Regions from separate parts of the Pseudoalteromonas luteoviolacea genome, predicted to be linked through region 2. Evidence: predicted binding sites of a transcription regulator. Region 2 holds the regulator's gene; the other holds the start of a gene.
The links. The regulator LexA, encoded in region 2, represses DNA repair genes until DNA is damaged. The targets are predictions, from matches to a motif close to TACTGTATNNNNATACAGTA.
Positions count from the first base shown of each region.

Region 1: the regulator LexA is predicted to act here: its motif matches at 3,527-3,546, upstream of S4054249_RS06055 (DNA topoisomerase III).

Region 1 covers NZ_CP015411.1:1,390,260-1,398,271, reverse strand. The annotation lists rRNA gene S4054249_RS06065 (16S ribosomal RNA) at 1-68, opposite strand, end outside; gene S4054249_RS06060 (tetratricopeptide repeat protein) at 647-1,504, opposite strand; gene S4054249_RS06055 (DNA topoisomerase III) at 1,579-3,516, opposite strand; gene S4054249_RS06050 (methyl-accepting chemotaxis protein) at 3,714-5,642, opposite strand; gene S4054249_RS06045 (Na+/H+ antiporter subunit G) at 5,964-6,260, opposite strand; gene S4054249_RS06040 (K+/H+ antiporter subunit F) at 6,303-6,572, opposite strand; gene S4054249_RS06035 (Na+/H+ antiporter subunit E) at 6,566-7,102, opposite strand; gene S4054249_RS06030 (monovalent cation/H+ antiporter subunit D) at 7,103-8,012, opposite strand, start outside.
Region 2 covers NZ_CP015411.1:4,545,692-4,553,703, reverse strand. The annotation lists rRNA gene S4054249_RS19510 (23S ribosomal RNA) at 1-1,704, shown strand, start outside; rRNA gene rrf (5S ribosomal RNA) at 1,884-1,998, shown strand; gene S4054249_RS19500 (IS110 family transposase) at 2,367-3,380, shown strand; gene S4054249_RS26660 (hypothetical protein) at 4,130-4,291, shown strand; gene lexA (transcriptional repressor LexA) at 4,791-5,402, shown strand; gene S4054249_RS19490 (DUF3313 family protein) at 5,734-6,432, shown strand; gene S4054249_RS19485 (efflux RND transporter periplasmic adaptor subunit) at 6,449-7,522, shown strand; gene S4054249_RS19480 (efflux RND transporter permease subunit) at 7,519-8,012, shown strand, end outside.

The sequences.
Region 1 (8,012 bases), 1.7 Mb from region 2:
CGCTCGACTTGCATGTGTTAGGCCTGCCGCCAGCGTTCAATCTGAGCCATGATCAAACTCTTCAATTAAAAGTTTTTGAAACCGAAGTTTCGTGCTCAATGAATTCTGTATAAATTGACTATATAGTCACTCATAAGAAATTGAGACTCTAATTCTTTTGCTCCTGAATCAAGAGCTGTTAGAACTCAATCTGTACGAGTGCCCACACAGATGATTGCTTCATATTTTTAAAGAACAGTGTAACTAACTCTTGGTTAGTTACCGCAGCGTTGCTGCGAAGTGGAGCGCCATATTAACCGCTTCACTTTTAAAGTCAACTAGAAAATTTAATTTTTTAATTAATCTTCCAATTTAACTTTAACCTTTACTTTGGTTTGCGCTTTCTCTCGCATCCCGCCGTTTCAGTGGGTGCGCATTATAGGGAGATCCTAACTTTGATCAAGTGTTTTTTGAGAAAATTTATAAAAAACACCTAAACGATTAAAAATCAGTCCGAAACGTGTAAAAACACAAGCCTTGTCATCATTTTTTAATCAAAATGTCATGATTTTTCGAAAAAGGAATTTAAGTATTGTACATATTTGAGAAGTTGCAAGAATTTATTGGCGCGATCTTCTCACGCCAATAAACCAATATGCTATCGAGACTAGTAAAGCAAGCTGTATAGCTTTCTGCGGAAAGTCGCTGCCGCAGCATCTCCTTCAGGTAAAGAAGCAATAATGTCTAAATAACCTTTTCTGGCCTCGCCAAAAGCCAGATCTTTACTCAATACTTTAAACAAAGAAGTCAATGCGTCTTCTTTTTTACCGGCATCAACTTGCGCTTGGGCAAGCTCGCACCACAATGCTAGGTCTTCTGGGCTTTGTTCAACTGCTGCTACAAGCCTTTTGATTTCTGGTGATTCTTGCGCCTCTTGCGCTTGAACCAACTTAGCCTGCAGATTGTTATAATAAGCATCATGCTGATCATCAGGGATCGTTGCAAGTAATGCGGCAGCATCATCTGTTTTTTGTATTTGAATGCAAATGTCTGCAAATACCAGATTTACTCTTGGGTTACCTTTAGCAATCTCATACGCCTGTTTAGCATGAGAATATGCTGCATTTAGATCTCCTTCACTTAAAGATTGTTTTGCTTGATCTAATAAGATCAACTCTGGTGAAGGTAAATGCTCCGTAAGCACTTTAGTTATTTCTTCTTTTGTTTTAGCACCTGCTAATACATCGACTGGTGAACCTGCCTTTAATACCACTATAGTAGGAAGCGCTTGTAAGCCAACTTGCTGAGCAAGCTGACCTGCTAACGCTTGTTGAATATCACAATCTAATGTGGCAACTGTAATGCTACTCTTATAATGCGTAGCTAATTCATCCAAAATAGCAGCTTGAGCTATACAATCAGGGTGTTGAGCACTGTAAAAGCTAAGCAATACAATATGCTCTGCCGATGATGATGACAGTACCTGCTGAATATTTTCTGGCGTTAATGTGATTTTGTTTTCCATAATCGGTATTCTTAAATTAGATTCTAATAGCTATATAGTGTCTTGTTTGTACTTTACAAGGTCATTCTTTCCAACTATTTACTTTTTCCTTTTGTATAAGCTGACTTACGGCGAGGTTTGCGGTAATTACCTTTCTTTTTAAAACTACTTGTTGTCGAAATCCCTTTTAGCGCATTTGTATTCAGTGTTTGCGATAACCCGACTAATTCAGATAACTCACTTTGAAGAGGAAGCATAAATTGATTATAAGAGGCAGCTTTTTGGGCAATGTTCGTTAACTGCGATTCCCACAATGCAGTTCTATCCGGTAACGATAGATTGTTAGGTATTGTATTAATGAGACCACGGCCCAGCTCTGTGGACTTAATTGATTTTCCTTCCCTGTTTAAAAAGTTTCTTTTAAATAAAAGTTCTATAATACCTGCCCGTGTCGCTTCGGTTCCTAAACCATCCGTTTCTTTTAGCACTTTTTTAATATCACTGTCTTTTACATAGCGAGCAATACCAGTCATCGCACTCAGTAATGTCGCTTCTGTGTAAAAACTTGGAGGCTGAGTATGCTTTTCAATCACAACCCCTTCGATACAATGCAGAGGCTCTCCCACTTCAAGTATAGGTAATTGCTTTTTCTCTTCTTGATCTTTCTTATTTGATTTATAAAGTACTTTAAAGCCCATATCGATGACTGTATCGGCCTTTGCAATGAACTTGCCGCCAGAGATCTGTAAATGTGCTTTTGTTTGAGAGTATAAATAAGCAGGGTAAAACTGTGCTAGATATTGCCTACAAATCAATCCATAAACCTGTTGTTCTTGATGACCTAATTGTGCTGTTTTTAAATGCTTTTTAGTTGGTATGATTGCATGGTGTGCCTCTACTTTTTTATCATTCCAACATTTGCTTTTAAGGCTCATATCAGCATTTTCTATATGCGATTTTTCCTCTCCTTTATTATTGAGCATCGCAGCCAATATATCACTGCGTTCGTTGAAGTGATCTTTCGGTATATACCGGTTATCCGAGCGAGGGTAAGTTATTAACTTATGTTTTTCATAGAGAGATTGACAAATATCCAATACTTGTTTCGCTGACATAGCAAACCGCTTATTTGCATCAATTTGCAGTGCCGATAGGTTATAGGGTAGCGGTGGATTTTGTTTTTTCGGGATTTGCTCAAGTTCAATTAAATTCGCTGGTGTGTCTTTTATCCTACTGGCAACATTTTCCGCCAACGACTTTAATAATACGCGCTTTTCTTCATCCATATACGCCAAGCAAGCCTCACTTGGGATCCATTTTGCGTCAAACTGCTCACCAGTTTGCTTTTCAATGATGGCGTTGACTTCATAAAAAGGCTTTGACACGAAGTTTGCAATCTCTTCATCACGACGGACAACCAAACCCAACACAGGTGTCTGTACTCTGCCGACTGATAACACCCCTTGAATACCTGCTTTTTGTCCTGCCAATGTAAATGCACGCGTCAAATTCATACCATACAGCCAATCTGCTCTTGCCCTAGCTAACGCAGATATACTGAGTGGCATAAAATCAGCATTAGATTTAGACTGACTAAGTGCTTTTTTTACAGCACTGGGGTTTAAGTCGCTTATCAGCACCCGTTCAACTAATGACTTTTTGGCTTGAGAAAGCTTCGCTTCTTGAATGACTTCGTCAACAAGTAGCTGCCCTTCTCTATCTGGGTCTCCTGCATGAACCACAATACTCGCTTGCTTAATTAAGCGCTTTACCGTCGCCAATTGCTTTTTTGTTTTTGGTTTAGCCTTGAACTTCCATTCCTGTGGAACGATCGGCAAATCTTGTATTAGCCATTTTTTATAACGCTCATCGTAGTCTTCAGGCTCAGCTTGTTCTAACAGATGACCAATACACCAAGTGACACAATCACCATTACCCACCTCTATAAAACCATCTTGCTTTTTATGAGGTTTTGGAAGTACGTCGGCAATTGCTCGCCCGAGTGAAGGTTTTTCTGCTATGTATAGCTTCATAAAATTCATTAACTGTATATATTTACAGTTATTCTAGCCAACTCTATTCAACAAATCTAGAGTCAGATATATGTTGAGCTGATAATTCCGTCACTGCACGATAATCTTATATAATTAGCTGTATAGAATAATTTATGTCTTTAATAGATTCAGCTGCCCATGTTTTTGCTCGACTAGTTGAGTCATCGCGCTGGCTGCTAACTCAACTTCATCAGCATACTTTGCTCTTCAGCTGAGGTCGCAATTTGAGTAACTTCATGAGAAATATGATGCAACTCTGTTACGAGCACTTGCATTGTACTAGCCGCTTGCTGGCTCAATAATGTCGCATCATTGCCTTTCTTAACCGTTTGCTCAATGACTTGTTCAGAACCTGTGATCTCATTTTGTAAATTTTCAATCAATGTAGCGATATCGTCTGTAGATGCTTGTGTTTTTGAAGCTAAGGACCTTACCTCATCAGCCACCACTGCAAATCCTCTTCCCTGTTCACCAGCTCGTGCAGCTTCTATTGCTGCATTTAAGGCTAATAAATTTGTTTGCTCGGCTATAGCTCGGATCACATCAAGGATGTGGGAAATATCGTTACTGCGCTTAGCAACTTTGTGGAATGCAGACTGTGCAGTTGCAACTTGCTCGGCAATCTCTTCCACCTTAACCGTTGTTGCCACAATCCTCGTCTCACATTCTTTGACCGCTCCAACAGCTTTATCCGTCGTCAATGCCGCTTGCTCAGAAGCTCTAGCAACTTCACTTGCTGTCGCACTAAGTTCATTAATCGCTGTTACAACACTATCAATTTCAATATGCTGATTTGAGACCTTGTTTTTTATGTTTATTGCAGCTTCAGTGGTAGCATAAGACTGTTGATATGATTGCTGAGCAAGTCCCTTTAAATCTTTGATCATGTCTCTCAGCTTATTAGTGAATAAATTAAAGCCATTCGCCAAAGAAATTAACTCTGCATGATGTGCTACATCAAGATTATGAGTTAAATCGCCTTCACTAGAGGCAAGGTTGCTAACCCGGGTTTGAATATATGAAAGCGGCTTGGTAATGGTATTAATTAAATAGATACTCAAAGCCAAAGCCACAGTGACAATCACTATTCCCAGCATCAACATCCAGATCCCAAGGTCTTCAGTGGACTGATGCAACTGCTTCTCAATCATAGAGGCTGAGGATAAAACTTCTTGCTTTGGGACTTCAATTACTAAAGACCAGACCGTATTTGCCAATTGGATCGTGATTGGACTGGCAACAAAAATGGAGTTGCCAACTTCTTGATAGCCTTTATTCATATGCAAAGATGTGAGTTGCTTAGCAAATGAACTTTCTAAAATTTCAGTGAGAGGTTTACCCAAACTATCATGATGATGACTTGCACCGGCAACCAAGCCAAGCTCACTGAGTAATAATACCTTTCCTTGTCCCTGATAAAGCTGACTTGAAAGTTCTTGCACTAATCTCTGTAGATTTGGCAAGTTGACATCCACACCAATAATCCCCTTAAATCGTCCATGTTGTGTAATAGGCACGGTCAGTGATGTCATCAGCATTTCATTACCTTTGGAAATTTCGTATAAATACGGCTCCATAATGCATGGCAATTTGCTTTCTTTTGCACATAAATACCATTCAGCCTCACGTATACCATAACGATTGAGTGCTTCTGAATATTTTGCTGAGGAGGACATGACGCTATGTTGAGTGATACCCACACTATCTTGAGTAAAATACATTTCAAGTGTACCACTTCCTAAAACCGAGTGCGCAGCACCATTAGTAAAATGCATATCTTTATGATCATAGGCATTTTCTTCAAAATGCACATATACAGAAGAGAGATCAGGGCTTGCTTTCAAGGCACCTCTAAGCATTGACTGAATATCACTACGATCAAGAGGAGCAGTTATTGTCGATTCTAATGCGCCCACCAATGTATTTGGTACACGATACGCGGAGTTTAAAAAGGCAGCAATTTTCTGTGCGTAATAATCTCCTTGAGCAGCCAAGCGGGTATTAATTTCCGATAGAATTACAGATTGTATTTGCTCACTTTGTTTTTTATTTTCATCTTGTAAATGCAACCATGTTGTTATCACGAGCATTGCTATTACTGCCATTATTATCGTAATAACAAAGAACATGAGTTTGTATTTGATTGAGATTTGTCGCATAAGTGACCTTGTAATTCTAATTTGACTAACCACAGGTGAGTATAAAAACGCACGAAGAGTGAACTGTTAGAAGTTGGTTCTTTAATTTCTAAAATTGATTATGCTACAGAAATATTAAAGATTAATTGACAATAAGTGTTTAAATTGAAATGTGCAAGAATAAATTAATCTATATAAATTATTAAATTAGAATATAAATATTGAAGAATCGAATGGTGGGGTAACAAATAAAACTGGGTGCCTACACACCCAGCTTGAAATAAGGGTTTAATCTTCTTCTATTTTGTCTTTACCTGTCGTCTTATCTGTCGAATCAATTCGGTGATGAATTGCCGACTTAATCAACATATAACCACTGATTGGCGCGGTAATAAGTAAAAACAAGGAAATTAGAATCTCTTTTAAACTAAGCCCATCACCATATTGACTGTAATGTGCCATCGCGGCAAAAAGCAAACATGCCATGCCTAAAGTGGTTGCTTTAGTCGGCCCATGTAGGCGCATGAAAAAGTCTGGCATTTTTACTAAACCGATTGAGCCTACTAGTACCAAGACCCCACCCATTAACAGCAAAACTGAAATTAAAATATCCACTTACATGGCCTCCTATTCAATAATATCGCCACGAAGCAGGTATTTACACACCGCAACCGTACTAACAAAGCCAAGTAAAGCAATTAACAACGCAGCCTCAAAATACAGCGACGTCCCCATGTTCATTCCATATAGAATAATTAACGCAATGGTATTAATGTACATGGTATCCAGTGCCAAAATTCTGTCTGGCACTGATGGGCCAACGACTAAGCGCCATAAGTTTAACAGTAGCGCCAAACCAATCATGGCAAAAACAATTAAGATGATCGTGTCTAACATTCAAAGATCTCCTTCAAAGGCGCCTCATAACGAGATTTAATGGTATTGATCAACGCCTGCTCATCATCCAAATCTAAAACGTGGATAAGTAAGTATTTTTGACAATCCGGTGCTTCACCCTCGACTGTCTCTGGCCAAGGGTATACCTCAGCACTAACAGTACCTGGCGTTAACGATACCGTGCTCGCTAAAATAGTAATAGGCATAGCCTCATTTAAATCTAGCGGCACTTTTACAAAACCCGGCTTTAACTTTTTAGTCGGACCTAAAATTTTAATCGCAACTTCGATATTGGCAGTCAAGATATCATACAAAACCAACATTAAATGGCTCAGCGCTCTAAACGGTCTCACAACCAGAGGTTGCTTAGTTCTAAAAGGGTGTGTGATCAATGGGATCACAATCGCCAAGATTAAACCTAATACAACATGACCGAGGGCAACAGTATTATTGAGCAAGAGCCATACCGAAAATAGCAGTAAACTTCTAAACGGAGTAGGTAACCATTTGTATTTAGCTTCTAATCTCATTTACTTGCCTCCTAATACATGTTGGATTAGGCCGTAAAAGTTGTGTAACTCAACTGCTGCAAACTGGGCATAGTCAGTAACTGGCCCTGCAAAAATAACCATCAATGGAGATGCCGAAACCAACATCAACACGGCAACCATCTGCACAGGATGTGCGTTTTCTTCGGTATTCGCTTCACCTTTGCCGGTATGATGCCAAAAAACAGTACTACCGGCTTTTGATACGGAAACCAATACAGCAAGACTAGCAATTAAGTAAATTGGCCAGAACCAATGTCCATGTGCTGACTCCAACGTAGATTCTAAGATCCAAACTTTACCAATAAAACCTGACAATGGAGGCATACCAATGACAGTTACTGCCGCAAAAATAAATGCTCCACCAAGGAACAGCGGCTGCGCTACAGGACGACCCGCTGTTATACGGTCGCTCACTTTACCCCTTTGCTTACCCACTAAATCAGCAATTAAGAATAAAGCTGCTGAGACAAGTGTTGAATGCACTAAGTAATAAATTGCTGCGGCGCTGCTATCAACTGTTTGTGCAGCGACAAGTGCCACCAAAGTGCCAACAGAAACTACCACTAAGTTTGCAACCATCTTACGAAGATCTTGGCTTGCAAGCACACCGATTGCACCCATTACGATAGTTGCCAGCGCAAGCCACCACAACCAATGTTGTGCCATATGGCTCAACTCGCCTGCTTGCTCACCAAAAATTAAGGTGTAAACGCGCATCATCGAGTACACACCAACTTTAGTCATGATTGCAAACAAGGCAGCAACAACTGGCATGGCTGTCGAGTAAGTATTTGGTAACCATAAATGAAGCGGTAATAGAGCACCTTTTAGAGCAAATACGACCAGCAGCAACAAGCCACCTATCTTAGCCAGATATACATCATCGCCT
Region 2 (8,012 bases):
TCTGTAAGCGGCTGAAGGTGAACTGTAAGGTTTGCTGGACGTATCAGAAGTGCGAATGCTGACATGAGTAACGATAATGCGGGTGAAAAACCCGCACGCCGGAAGACCAAGGGTTCCTATCCCATGTTAATCAGGGTAGGGTGAGTCGACCCCTAAGGCGAGGCTGAAGAGCGTAGTCGATGGGAAACGGGTTAATATTCCCGTACTTGGTATAAATGCGATGGGGGGACGGAGCAGGCTAGGCAAGCATGGCGTTGGTTGTCCATGTGAAAGGCTGTAGGCTGGTGACTTAGGAAAATCCGGGTCGCTAAGGCTGAGAGTCGAGACGAGCCACTACGGTGGTGAAGTTGTTGATGCCCTACTTCCAGGAAAAGCCTCTAAGCTTCAGTTTATATCGAATCGTACCCTAAACCGACACAGGTGGTCAGGTAGAGAATACTAAGGCGCTTGAGAGAACTCGGGTGAAGGAACTAGGCAAAATTGTACCGTAACTTCGGGAGAAGGTACGCTCTTGTTTGTGAAGGATTTACTCCGTAAGCAAACGAGAGCCGCAGTGACCAGGTGGCTGGGACTGTTTATTAAAAACACAGCACTGTGCAAAATCGTAAGATGACGTATACGGTGTGACACCTGCCCGGTGCCGGAAGGTTAATTGATGGGGTTAGACTTATGTCGAAGCTCTTGATCGAAGCCCCGGTAAACGGCGGCCGTAACTATAACGGTCCTAAGGTAGCGAAATTCCTTGTCGGGTAAGTTCCGACCTGCACGAATGGTGTAACCATGGCCACGCTGTCTCCACCCGAGACTCAGTGAAATTGAAATCGCAGTGAAGATGCTGTGTACCCGCGGCTAGACGGAAAGACCCCGTGAACCTTTACTACAGCTTGGCACTGAACATTGACCCTACATGTGTAGGATAGGTGGGAGGCTTTGAAGCACAGTCGCTAGATTGTGTGGAGCCGACCTTGAAATACCACCCTTGTAGTGTTGATGTTCTAACTTAGGTCCCTAATCGGGATTGAGGACAGTGCCTGGTGGGTAGTTTGACTGGGGCGGTCTCCTCCCAAAGAGTAACGGAGGAGCACGAAGGTTGGCTAAGTACGGTCGGACATCGTACGGTTAGTGTAATGGTAGAAGCCAGCTTAACTGCGAGACAGACACGTCGAGCAGGTACGAAAGTAGGTCATAGTGATCCGGTGGTTCTGAATGGAAGGGCCATCGCTCAACGGATAAAAGGTACTCCGGGGATAACAGGCTGATACCGCCCAAGAGTTCATATCGACGGCGGTGTTTGGCACCTCGATGTCGGCTCATCACATCCTGGGGCTGAAGTCGGTCCCAAGGGTATGGCTGTTCGCCATTTAAAGTGGTACGCGAGCTGGGTTTAGAACGTCGTGAGACAGTTCGGTCCCTATCTGCCGTGGGCGTTTGAGAATTGAGAGGGGCTGCTCCTAGTACGAGAGGACCGGAGTGGACGAACCGCTGGTGTTCGGGTTGTTATGCCAATAGCATTGCCCGGTAGCTACGTTCGGAATCGATAACCGCTGAAAGCATCTAAGCGGGAAGCGAGCCTCGAGATGAGTTCTCACTTTAACTTAGAGTTAACTGAAGGGCCGTTGAAGACTACAACGTTGATAGGCGAGATGTGGAAGTGCTGTGAGGCATTGAGCTAACTCGTACTAATTACCCGTGAGGCTTAACCATACAACGCCAAAGTGGTTTTAAGCTTGTTAGAAGTTAAGAATAGAAAGTAGACGATAAGAATTTAATTACGCTTCCAGATTTAAGCATTGTGAATAGATAAACTCTTATGAGACATCAATTCACCTTGCGCAAATGAAATGACAAAAAGACATCATTAACCATTTGCACGACAAGAATTTCCTGGTAACCATAGCATTTTGGAACCACCTGACCCCATGCCGAACTCAGTAGTGAAACGAAATAGCGCCGATGATAGTGTGGGGTTTCCCATGTGAAAGTAGGACATTGCCAGGGCCCAATTAAAGAAACCCGTTGCAGAAATGCAGCGGGTTTTTTGCGTTTAAGTCCCTTAGCAGCGGTTAAACTCGCTTATTTCACCTTGCGCAAAAAGAGCGCTCTCACTGCGTTCGCTGTCGCTAACCTTTTTCACCATGTCGTCCTGAACTCGTTTCAGGATCCATGCTTTGCTTGTTTTGACTCAGTTGTTACGTGTAAAGAGAGGTGTTGATTATGTTTAGTCACAACGGCTCACTTCACCTTGCGTATTCAACGCGTTCATTGTCGCTAACCTTTTGCACTCTAGACCCTGAAGCGATATATGGACTCCACCACATCTCACATACAGTGTAATGTGGTGTCGACCAAAACAAAGGAGTCCATATATGAATAATCGTAACGTGATTGCACTCGATCTGGCAAAAAATATTATCCAAGTCGCAAAAGTCTCTAAACATGGCGAAATTGTTTTTAATAAAGCACAGTCTCCATCTAAAGTTCGCCAAATACTCGCTAACTCTTCCCCTAGCATTGTGGCAATGGAGGGATGTGGCAGCTTTCATTATTGGGGACGGGTTGCGCAATCCTATGGTCATGAAGTGAGAGGGATGTCTCCGAAACATGTTAAGCCTTATATAAGCAAACAAAAAACAGATGCCAATGATGCTATCGGGATTGCGATTGCTGCTATACAACCAAATATGTCCTTTTCTCCAGTAAAAAATATAGAACAGCAAATTCTCCAAACGCTCACTGTGAGTCGTAAATTTTTAGATAAACAGCTGACACAACTCGGTAATCATATTAGGGCCCTATTTTATGAATATGGCATCACTATTCCTCGCTCCAAGAAAGCATTGAAAAGGGTTTTAACTGAGCGTAATGATTTACCAGAGGTATTATTGCCATTACTTAGTGTCTTAAAAGCTCAGTACCAGCACATAGAGCAATCCCTAAATGATGTCACTAAAAACCTAGAGCTGCTTGTTTCTCAAAATGAGCAATGCCAACGTGTTATTGCGCTTGAAGGTGTAGGTGTTTTAGGCGCAGCGGGGCTAATCGCCAGTTTGAGTCAAACGAAGCATTTTAAAAATGGACGATGTGCTTCAGTATATTTAGGCGTCACCCCAAAACAATTTAGCAGTGGCGGTAAAACTGTGATGCTGGGGATTGATAAATGTGCTGGAGATAAACAGCTAAAGTCCTGTTTATTTTTGGGGGCATTGTCATACATTTCTAATCTGCCGGAAAAGCCCAAGACATTGAAGCAGCAATGGCTGTTAAAGTTAGTTGCTCGTTCAGGTGTAAAGCGAGCTTGTATTGCGCTGGTGAATAAAAATATCAGAACTGCTTGGGCAATGCTGAAACAAGGTACGAATTACCAACCCGCAATGATTTAAAAAACATTTTAAAAAGAGTTCGACAACAATGTAATTAAAAGGTAAGACCAACCTTCTGAAAACCTGTCTGAACTTGAAGTGAGAATACACTAACGAAGCGTTTAGGACAGAAGGTGCGAATAAATCAAAGGTTAGAGAGTAGCGCTCTCAAAAGAAACCGTATATACGCAAGCATCTTTAATTTTAAAAAACATGTTGTCAAACAAGTGGAGTCCATATACGAGTTCAGGGTGACGGATAGGTTGAGTGCAGTGTTTGGTTAAAACGGCTCCCTTCACCTTGCGTAAAAGAAATGTACTCACTGCGTTCGTTGTCATTAACCTTTTTCACCATGTCGTCCTGAACTGGTTTCAGGATCCAGGCTTTACTTTTTTGATTCGGTTGCTGCGCTTGTAGGGGGGGGGATTGATTATCTCTTGTTAAAATGGGTCACTTCTCCTTGCGCGAAAAAGAGTGGTGCGCTTCGCGTGCTGTCATTAACTTTTGATTTTACTTGCATAAAATTTCTGTTAATTGCACTTTGTACTCTACTTCATGTCTAAATTTGCTATCAAATGTTTAAATTTATAGTTATTTTTTTTAAGTTAACCATTGTTTTTAATGGTTTTATTTTTGTTTTTAGAGGGGTTTAATCTCTCGTTTATATTGTTTTTATAGCAATTATTTAAATTTATTTATTTTCTTAAATTTAATTGAAAGTAATATTAAATGCTGCTAGTTTAACTGTAATCAACAAGGAGAAAATAAAAATGTTATTAAAACTAAAGAAAAAAAATATCAAAGTAATCAGTCATGATAAGGCAAATGTACCAGCACAGATGACTCCGCAGATTGCCGGTGGCTTTTTTAAAACATGGGAATGTACAGGTACAAGAACATGTCCAGGTACTTATACTACAAGTGCTTGTTAAAATATTGAGTAGATGAGCTATATAAAGTAGCTCATCTAGAAAATTAGGTTGAAACATTATCTTCCACGTAGTAGTTAATTCTCCTAATAGTGTCTTCCCCCACCTGTCCTAAACTACACTTACTATGATGTGTTTTATTGATATGCTATATAAGGCTCTAGTTTGAAGTGATATTAAATGCAGAGCAATTATAAAACCTTAATCTATTATTGGCATAAATATACTGATAATTTGGTTTTATAAAAGGAGAGTTATATATTCTATAAATTTTTAGTATCGTTTTTGGTCGCTGTACTGTGTTTTTTATCTTTAAGAGTAAGCTTGAAGCGGTGTGCAGTAAGAGTGACTTGACTAATCCCTTTCATAATGTTGCTTGGCTAAGCAATTAACCATATCTTCAGCAATCTCTCATTTAGCTCAAGTATTCGGCGTTAAGGATTGCGATTTAATTTTAACTGTATATACTCACAGTAAATGCACTGTATGGAAAACCAGTTATATGCGACCTTTAACTAAACGACAAGAACAAGTATTCGAACTTATCAAAGTTTTTATTAAAGACACAGGCATGCCGCCGACTCGAGCAGAAATTGCGGAATCTTTGGGTTTTCGTAGTGCAAATGCGGCTGAAGAACACTTAAAAGCACTTGCCAAGAAAGGTGTGATAGAAATGGTACCTGGCGCAAGTCGAGGTATTCGCTTAGTTGAAGCTGATGAGCCAGAGCAGCTGGGTTTGCCATTAGTTGGTCGTGTTGCAGCTGGTGAGCCTATTTTAGCCCAAGAGCATATTGAGAATCATTGCAAAGTTGATCCTAGTATGTTTCAACCATCAGCTGATTACTTACTTCGTGTAAATGGCATGAGTATGAAAAATATTGGCATAATGGATGGTGATTTACTCGCGGTACATCGCACGCAAGTTGCTAATAATGGACAGGTTGTTGTTGCACGTGTTGAAGAAGATGTGACGGTGAAACGTTTTGAAAAAGTTGGTAGAAAAGTTTTCTTACATGCAGAAAATGAAGACTTTTCACCTATTGAGGTCGATTTAGAGCAAGAAGTTTTTAATATTGAAGGCCTTGCTGTAGGTGTGATCCGCGGTAACCTTTAAAGCAGCCTATTTTTCTAAGCTGGGGTTTCAAGCTCCAGCTTCACTATCCAATGCTGTCTTTTTTAATCTTTAGAACCCTTTTAAGCTATACTTCCATATCATACACTTACGTTACATAAATATAACATTGGCTTTGTGGCTACGTGCTTGTTAAGCAAAAATAAAAAATTATTTTGCACTAAATCCATGATTCGCAGTCTGAGCTAGTCGTCTTAATTTAAAGAACAACATTAATTTGTATTCATGAGTTACATTTGATTTCAAAAGAGATCAAAGGCTTTCTTGTGATTGTGATAAAAACACTGGAAATGAATAGAATATGGAGCAGCCTATGACTTGGTTTAAAGTAGCATTAATTGCGGCTTTGGTTTGTATTGTGTCCGCTTGTGCATCAAGTTCAAATAATACACGTTCAGGTTTTTTACCTAACTATGATGTATTACTTCCCTCTGATGATTATGAAGACACTAACTTATTTGTAGATAGCACTTTTAACCGTGAAGCTTTAAGTAAAATTAAGGTGCTTTATATACCTCAGTTTGAAGTGTGGATTAACGCTTCTGAATCCGAGTTTTTAAATATTAACCCCCGGCATGTTGCTAAGTTAAGTCATTACATGCAGTCTCAAATGCAAGATAAATTGAGTCCTTACTATCAAGTGGTGACCACAAAACCTGCAAGTGCAGATGACACTGTGCTGACAATTGAAGGTGCTTTCACAGACGTACAATTTGAACCCATTTCATTACAGGTAAGAGATTTTGTGCCTATCCGGCTAGTGTATAACGCGGGTAAAACTGCCTACTTAGCCGCAACAGAGCAAACAGAGGCTCTAACCCATGTTTCTCTTGAGTCCGCATTTTATTTGGGAAGTAGTCAAAATCCAGTTGTGATGATGACAGCACACAAAGAATTAGATGCTGTACTAAAGGCCGATGGTACTGAGAACGTTGAAACGGTTAAGGCTGTGCTTGACGTATGGATAAATAATTTTGTTACTGCGATGACTAAACATCGTAATGTTCAGTAAATCTAAAGGAGCTTTTATGAAGATAATAAAAGGCAAGCAGCTAGGTGTTATGGCAATATTTTGCTTGGCGTTAATTGGTTGTTCAGAGCAAAAGTCAGAGCAAGAACAATCAGAGCAGCTTCGTCCAGTGCGGACATTATTACTTTCTTCACAAGTTGATGGCCCTTTGGTGGAGTTCCCTGCGGTAGTTGATGCTGCGTCTTCGGCGGACCTATCATTTAAAGTGCCAGGTGAAGTTATAGAGTTGCTGGTAAAGCAGGGGCAAGAAATTCAGCTTGGTGATGTTATTGCTAAGTTAGATGCAACAGAATACAAACTTTCTTTAGATGAAGCGCAGGCTAATTATAATAAAGCGCAGGCTGATTTTAGTCGTGCTAAGCAACTTATTAAATCTGGTACGATCTCGCAATCTGACTATGACCAACTACAGTCTCACTTTACGAGTGCAAAAAGTAAATTGGCGAATGCAAAAAATAACTTATCCTACACCAGCTTAAAAGCATCATTTTCAGGGGTTGTTGCACGCACGTATATAGAGCGTTTTGAAGAGGTGCAAGCTAAGCAAGTTGTTGCGACATTACAAGATATCAAGCATGTCACTCTTAAGGTCAATGTACCTGAGAGCTTAATGATTAAAGTCTCAAAAGATGCGCCGAAGCACATTATCGCCGAGTTTTCAGGGATCCCTGATAAAACATTTCCATTAGATTTTGTCGAAGTGAGCACACAGGCTGATGAGGTAACTAAAGCTTATGAAGTCACTCTCAGCATGACGCGTCCCGAGGGGTATAATATCTTGCCAGGTATGACAGCAAAGGTGCTTGCTAAGGGTGCTGATGTGAATAAAAGTGGCCTATATCTACCAATAAAAACGGTGCTTAAAGATGCATCCGGTAATTTTGTTTGGTCTGTTGAGTCTGTAGGTGCTGGCAAAGGAAAGATTAAGAAAAATCCTGTCGTGATTGGTGAGGTTTCCACGCTAGGTTTCCCTGTTATTAGTGGTGTCTCTGAAGGTACTTACATTGTTACTGCTGGCATGAGTAAAGTGAGCGAAGGCCAACTTGTAAAGTTTAACAAGGGGGCGCAGTGAATATAACCAGACTGGCATTAGAAAATAACCGGACAACATGGGTACTGATAGCGGCACTGTTGTTTTTTGGGATCATCTCCTTTAATAAAATGCCAAAGGATTACGATCCTGGCTTTATTATTAGAACAGCACAAGTGGTTACATACTTCCCTGGAGCAAGTCCACAGCGAGTGGAAGAGCTTGTCACTGATCAAATCGAAAAGGTCGTACAGCAGATCCCTGAACTGGATTTTGTCAGTAGTACCTCAAAAACAGGCGTATCTATCGTTAGCGTTAATATCAAAGAAAGCTATAAGAATATGCGGCCTATTTGGGATAATTTACGGCGCAAGATCCAAAGTATTGAGAAGGATTTACCCAGTGATGCACATACTCCTATTGTAAACGATGAATTTGGTGATGTATTTGGAATTGTCATTGGGCTTACTGCTGAAGGCTATACTTATCGTGAACTAGAAGATGTCGCTGAACAGGTAAGAGACACCTTGCT